DNA from 2 places in the Streptomyces sp. STAM6 genome. Region 1 is predicted to be linked to the other one. Evidence: predicted binding sites of a transcription regulator. Region 1 holds the regulator's gene; the other holds the start of a gene.
What was found. The regulator HrcA, encoded in region 1, represses chaperone genes, less so after heat shock. The targets are predictions, from matches to a motif close to TTNGCACTCNGNNNNNCNGAGTGCNAA.

Region 1 (3,405 bases):
CTCAGCGGCCGTTGAACGCGTCCTTCAGCCGGGAGAACAGACCCTGCTGCCCGGGCTGGAACTGCCCCGTCGGCCGCTCCTCGCCCCGCAGCTTCGCCAGCTCCCGCAGCAGCCGCTCCTGCTCGGGGTCCAGCTTCGACGGCGTCTGCACCTCGACGTGGACGATGAGGTCACCGCGTCCACCGCCGCGCAGGTGGGTGACACCGCGCCCGTGCAGCGGGATCGACTGCCCCGACTGCGTACCGGGCCGGATGTCGACCTCCTCGACCCCGTCCAGCGTCTCCAGCGGCACCTTCGTGCCGAGCGCGCCGGCGGTCATGGGGATCGTCACCGTGCAGTGCAGATCGTCGCCGCGCCGCTGGAAGACCGGGTGCGGCAGCTCGTGGATCTCGACGTACAGGTCGCCGGCGGGGCCGCCGCCCGGGCCGACCTCGCCCTCGCCCGCGAGCTGGATCCGGGTGCCGTTGTCGACACCTGCGGGGATCTTGACCGTGAGCGTGCGGCGGGAGCGGACCCGGCCGTCGCCCGCGCACTCGGGGCAGGGCGTCGGCACCACGGTGCCGAAGCCCTGGCACTGGGGGCACGGACGCGACGTCATGACCTGGCCCAGGAAGGACCGGGTCACCTGGGAGACCTCACCGCGGCCGCGGCACATGTCGCAGGTCTGGGCGGAGGTACCGGGAGCGGCGCCCTCGCCCGAGCAGGTGGTGCAGACGACGGCCGTGTCGACCTGGATGTCCTTGGTCGTGCCGAAGGCCGCCTCGTTGAGCTCGATCTCCAGCCGGATCATCGCGTCCTGGCCGCGCCTCGTCCGCGACCGGGGCCCGCGCTGGGACGCCGTCCCGAAGAAGGCGTCCATGATGTCCGAGAAGTTGCCGAAGCCGCCGGCGCCGAAGCCGCCCGCGCCCGCACCGCCGCCGGAGGCCGACAGCGGGTCGCCGCCGAGGTCGTAGACCTGCTTCTTCTGCGGGTCCGACAGCACCTCGTAGGCGGCGTTGATCTCCTTGAAGCGCTCCTGCGTCTTGGGGTCCGGATTCACGTCCGGGTGGAGCTCACGTGCCAGGCGACGAAAGGCCTTCTTGATCTCGTCCTGGGACGCGTCGCGGCGTACGCCGAGTACGGCGTAGTAGTCCGTGGCCACTTACGACTCCGCGAGGATCTGTCCGACGTAACGTGCCACTGCGCGTACCGCTCCCATCGTTCCGGGGTAGTCCATGCGGGTCGGTCCGACCACGCCGAGTTTGGCGACTGCCTCGTCGCCCGAACCGTAGCCGACCGCGACGACGGACGTGGAGTTGAGCCCCTCATGGGCGTTCTCGTGCCCGATCCGTACGGTCATGGCCGAATCCTTGGCCTCGCCGAGCAGCTTGAGGAGCACGACCTGCTCCTCCAGAGCCTCCAGCACCGGCCGGATCGTCAGGGGGAAGTCGTGCCCGAAGCGCGTGAGATTGGCGGTACCGCCGATCATCAGCCGCTCCTCGGTCTCCTCCACCAGGGTCTCCAGCAGCGTGGCCAGCACCGTGGAGACGGTCCCCCGGTCCTCCTGCTCGAAGGACTCGGGCAGGTCCTGCACCAGCTGCGGCACATCGGTGAAGCGGCGCCCCACCACGCGGCTGTTCAGCCGCGCCCGCAGATCGGCCACGGACGTCTCGCCGAACGGCGCGGGGCAGTCGACCATGCGCTGCTCCACCCGGCCCGTGTCCGTGATCAGGACGAGCATCAGCCTGGCCGGGGCCAGCGACAGCAGCTCCACGTGACGCACGGTGGAACGAGTCAGCGAGGGGTACTGCACCACCGCGACCTGCCGGGTCAGCTGCGCCAGCAGCCGCACCGTGCGGCCCACCACGTCGTCGAGGTCCACCGCGCCGTCCAGGAAGTTCTGGATGGCCCGGCGCTCGGGCGACGACAGCGGCTTGACGCCGGCGAGCCTGTCGACGAAGAGCCGGTAGCCCTTGTCGGTGGGGATGCGGCCCGCGCTGGTGTGGGGCTGGGCGATGAACCCTTCCTCCTCCAGCACCGCCATGTCGTTGCGCACCGTGGCCGGCGACACGCCGAGCTTGTGACGCTCGGTGAGGGCCTTGGAGCCGACGGGCTCCTCGGTGCCGACGTAGTCCTGGACGATGGCGCGCAGCACCTCGAGTCTGCGTTCGCTGAGCATGGCGCACACCTCCAGCTGGCTCCGGTCGCTTCCTCATCGCTGGCACTCGCAACGCCCGAGTGCCAGCAATCCCGTCGCCAGTGTACGGCGCCGGGGTACGCCCCTAGCAAGGGCGGCCGACCACGCTACCGCGCGCCGCGGCTGGTCGATTGCAGATAGCGTCGCTGTATGGACGTCGCTTGGGAAGACTTCGGGTGGGAGCGTCTCGCGGACGGGGTGGGCCGGCGCAGGCTCCCGGTCTGGGACGCGACCACCGCTCTGGTGGTCGGCGAGGACTGTGCGCTGCTGTACGACACGGGCGCCACACTGCGCGAGGGCGCCGAGATCCGTGCGCAGGTGCAGGCGATGCTCGGGGGCCGCCGAGTGACGCATATCGCACTCAGTCACCCCCATTTCGATCATGTCCTGGGCACCGCGGCGTTCGCCGGGGCGGAGGTGTACGGCGCGGTGGGCGTCGACACCCTGATGGCCCGGGAGCGGGAGTCCCTGCGCAAGGACGCCGTGAACCAGGGGGTGGACGAGGGCGAGGCCGTGGAGGCGACCGACGTGCTGGTCCTGCCGCACCACCTGGTGTGCGGCGAGTGGACGCTGGAGCTGGGCGGCCGGCAGGTGCTGCTGGCCAATGTGGGGCCCGGTCACAGCGGCCACGACCTGGCGCTGCTGGTGCCGGGCACGCCGGGCTCCCCCGAGGTGGTGTTCTGCGGCGACCTGGTGGAGGAGTCGGGCGACCCGCAGGCGGGGCCGGACGCGATCACCTCGCGCTGGCCGGCCGCGCTGGACCGGCTGCTGGAGCTCGGGGGCGAGGACGCGGTGTACGTACCGGGCCACGGCGCGGTCGTCGACGCGGCGTTCGTCCGCGCCCAACGCGAGGAACTGGCCCGTCGGTTCCACGTGTCGTAGCGTCTGGCGAATGCGCAGTTACGACCCTGACCTCACGCCCTCGTGGAAGCGTCCGGCGCCGGTGCCCGAAGTGCCCGCCGAGCCGGACCTGGTGGTGGAGGAGGTCGGCACGGGCTTCTGCGGTGCCGTGATCGGCTGCGAGGCGGGCACGGTGACCCTGGAGGACCGGTTCGGCAAGCACCGGGTCTTCCCGCTGACGCCCCGCGGCTTCCTGCTGGAGGGGCGGACGGTCACCCTGGTCCGCCCGGCGGCCGCGGCGGCCGCGCGCCCCTCCCGCACCGCCTCCGGCTCGATCGCCGTCCCCGGCGCCCGCGCGCGGGTGGCGCGCGCCGGGCGGATCTATGTGG
Region 2 (3,405 bases), on a different contig from region 1:
CTGCGCCGGGTTGTAGTCGCGCAGGGCGGTGAGCAGTTCCCGGCCCTCGTCGGTGAGCAGGGCGCGGAAGGAGGACACGTCGTTCACGCGGCCCATTGTGGGCCAGCCGGGGGATGGTGCACGCCGGGCGGCGGTGTCGGCCGGGTGACGGGGCGTGGCGCTGACAGGATGCGACGCCATGCAGCTTGTACGACAAAATCCTTATAAGGGTGCCAATCGGGTGAGGCTGGTCCTCGCCGCGGTGCTGGCCGCCGCCATCGGCTCGGGCTGCTCCGCCGAGCCCGCGGACCGAGGCGAGCCGGCGGGCGGCAACGTCAAGCCCGCCGCCGGTCAGCCGCAGCGGGAGCCGGGGGCGGCCGGCGCCCTCACCGCGTACGTGGAGAAGATCAGGCGCGCGCAGGCCGCACGAGCGGTCGCCGCGAAGAAATGGGGCCTGAAACGGACCCCGCTGCCCGCACCCCCGCCTCCCGACGTGAAGCCGAAGATCACCTTCCGTAAGGGCTTCGGGGTCGGCGACCCGACCCTCCCGCCGGTCTTCACCACAGTGCCGACCAAGCAGCGCGTCGTCTTCCTGACGATCGACGACGGCGCCGAGAAGGACCCCGACCTGCTGCGGATGATGAGCGACATGGGCATCCCCTACAGCGCCTTCCTCAGCGACTACCTGGTCAAGGAGGACTACGGCTACTTCGAGCGGATGCAGGGCCGGGGCGTGACCCTCCACAACCACACCCTCAATCACCGCTACATGCCCGCCCTCTCCTACTCCGAACAGAAGCGCGAGATCTGCGGACAGCAGGCCACCATCGAGAAGCGGTACGGCAAGCGCCCGACGCTCTTCCGCCCGCCGTACGGCAACTACGACAAGGACACCCTGCGCGCCGCGCGGTCCTGCGGCGTCAAGGCCGTCCCCCTGTGGGCGGCCGAGGCGTTCCCCGACCACATGGAGTGGCGGGAGTGGGACAAGGACCTGCACCCCGGCGACATCATCCTCACGCATTTCCGCGGCCGGGGGGACTGGAAGGGCACGATGCCGGACATGATCCGGCACGTGATGAACGTGGTAACCGCCAAGGGATACGCGGTCGCCAGGCTGGAGGACTACGTCTGAGTGGTGTGCGCCGTGGACCCTCCGTACCGCGACGCGGCTCGCGCGATTGGCACTCCGCTTGACCGAGTGCTAATCGCGGCCATAGTCTCGGCTCTGGCACTCCCCACTGGAGAGTGCCAACACAGCGACGGGCAGGTCCGGCACCCGCGACGACGGATCCACCTGGTCGCCACCTCAGACAGTTAACCCCGTGAGATCTCCGAAGGGGGAGGTCGGATCGTGACGACCACCAGCTCCAAGGTTGCCATCAAGCCGCTCGAGGACCGCATCGTGGTCCAGCCGCTCGACGCCGAGCAGACCACCGCCTCTGGCCTGGTCATCCCGGACACCGCGAAGGAGAAGCCCCAGGAGGGCGTCGTCCTCGCCGTGGGTCCGGGTCGCTTCGAGAACGGCGAGCGCCTGCCGCTCGACGTCAAGACCGGCGACATCGTGCTGTACAGCAAGTACGGCGGCACCGAGGTGAAGTACAGCGGCGAGGAGTACCTCGTCCTCTCGGCTCGCGACGTGCTCGCGATCGTCGAGAAGTAATTCACCGAAGCAGATGCTTTGAGCTGCGCCCCTGACCCCGCACCGGGCGTCCAGGGGCGCAGTTCGTTCAACGAATTCCGAGAGGGCTGAACCGCTCCCATGGCGAAGATCCTGAAGTTCGACGAGGACGCCCGTCGCGCCCTTGAGCGCGGCGTCAACAAGCTTGCCGACACGGTCAAGGTGACGATCGGCCCCAAGGGCCGCAACGTCGTCATCGACAAGAAGTTCGGCGCACCCACCATCACCAACGACGGCGTCACGATCGCCCGCGAGGTCGAGATCGAGGACCCGTACGAGAACCTCGGCGCCCAGCTGGTGAAGGAGGTGGCGACCAAGACCAACGACATCGCTGGTGACGGCACCACCACCGCCACCGTCCTGGCCCAGGCGCTCGTCCGCGAGGGTCTGCGCAACGTCGCCGCCGGCGCCTCCCCGGCCGCCCTGAAGAAGGGCATCGACGCCGCGGTGAAGGCCGTCTCCGACGACCTGCTCGCCACCGCCCGCCCGATCGAGGACAAGACCGACATCGCCGCCGTGGCCGCGCTCTCCGCGCAGGACCAGCAGGTCGGCGAGCTCATCGCCGAGGCGATGGACAAGGTCGGCAAGGACGGTGTCATCACCGTCGAGGAGTCCAACACCTTCGGCCTGGAGCTCGACTTCACCGAGGGCATGGCCTTCGACAAGGGCTACCTGTCCCCCTACATGGTCACCGACCAGGAGCGTATGGAGGCCGTCCTCGACGACCCGTACATCCTGATCCACCAGGGCAAGATCTCCGCGATCCAGGACCTGCTCCCGCTGCTGGAGAAGGTCATCCAGGCCGGTGGCTCCAAGCCGCTGCTGATCATCGCCGAGGACGTCGAGGGCGAGGCCCTGTCGACGCTGGTCGTCAACAAGATCCGCGGCACCTTCAACGCGGTCGCGGTCAAGGCCCCCGGCTTCGGTGACCGCCGCAAGGCGATGCTCGGCGACATGGCCGCCCTCACCGGCGCCACCGTCATCGCCGAGGAGGTCGGCCTCAAGCTCGACCAGGCCGGCCTCGACGTGCTCGGCTCCGCCCGCCGCGTCACCGTCACCAAGGACGACACCACGATCGTCGACGGTGGCGGCAACAGCGACGACGTGCTCGGCCGCGTCAACCAGATCAAGGCCGAGATCGAGACCACGGACTCCGACTGGGACCGCGAGAAGCTCCAGGAGCGCCTCGCGAAGCTGGCCGGCGGCGTGTGCGTGATCAAGGTCGGCGCCGCCACCGAGGTGGAGCTGAAGGAGAAGAAGCACCGTCTGGAGGACGCCATCTCCGCGACCCGCGCCGCGGTCGAGGAGGGCATCGTCTCCGGTGGTGGCTCCGCGCTGGTCCACGCCGTCAAGGTGCTCGAGGGCAACCTCGGCAAGGAGGGTGACGAGGCCACCGGTGTCGCCGTCGTCCGCCGTGCCGCCGTCGAGCCGCTCCGCTGGATCGCCGAGAACGCCGGCCTCGAGGGCTACGTCATCACCGCGAAGGTGGCGGAGCTCGACAAGGGCCAGGGCTTCAACGCCGCGACCGGTGAGTACGGTGACCTGGTGAAGGCCGGCGTCATCGACCCGGTCAAGGTCACCCGCTCGGCCCTGGAGAACGCCGCCTCCATCGCCTCCCTCCTCCTCACCACCGAGACCCTCGTGGTCGAGAAGAAGGAAGAGGAGCCGGCGGACGCGGGCCACGGTCACGGCCACGCCCACTGACGCTCACGGCTGAACGCCGAGGCCCGGTGCCCCCGTCGCGGGGG

Region 2: the regulator HrcA is predicted to act here: its motif matches at 1,158-1,184, upstream of groES (co-chaperone GroES).

What each region holds. Positions count from the first base shown of each region.
Region 1 covers NZ_JBUEFZ010000004.1:278,053-281,457, reverse strand. Annotated here, with positions in the region: gene dnaJ (molecular chaperone DnaJ) at 2-1,141, opposite strand; gene hrcA (heat-inducible transcriptional repressor HrcA) at 1,142-2,158, opposite strand; gene ACY34K_RS07940 (MBL fold metallo-hydrolase) at 2,327-3,058, shown strand; gene ACY34K_RS07935 (DUF3097 domain-containing protein) at 3,069-3,405, shown strand, end outside.
Region 2 covers NZ_JBUEFZ010000002.1:277,417-280,821, reverse strand. Annotated here, with positions in the region: gene ACY34K_RS03685 (class I SAM-dependent methyltransferase) at 1-96, opposite strand, end outside; gene ACY34K_RS03680 (polysaccharide deacetylase family protein) at 179-1,111, shown strand; gene groES (co-chaperone GroES) at 1,331-1,639, shown strand; gene groL (chaperonin GroEL) at 1,739-3,361, shown strand.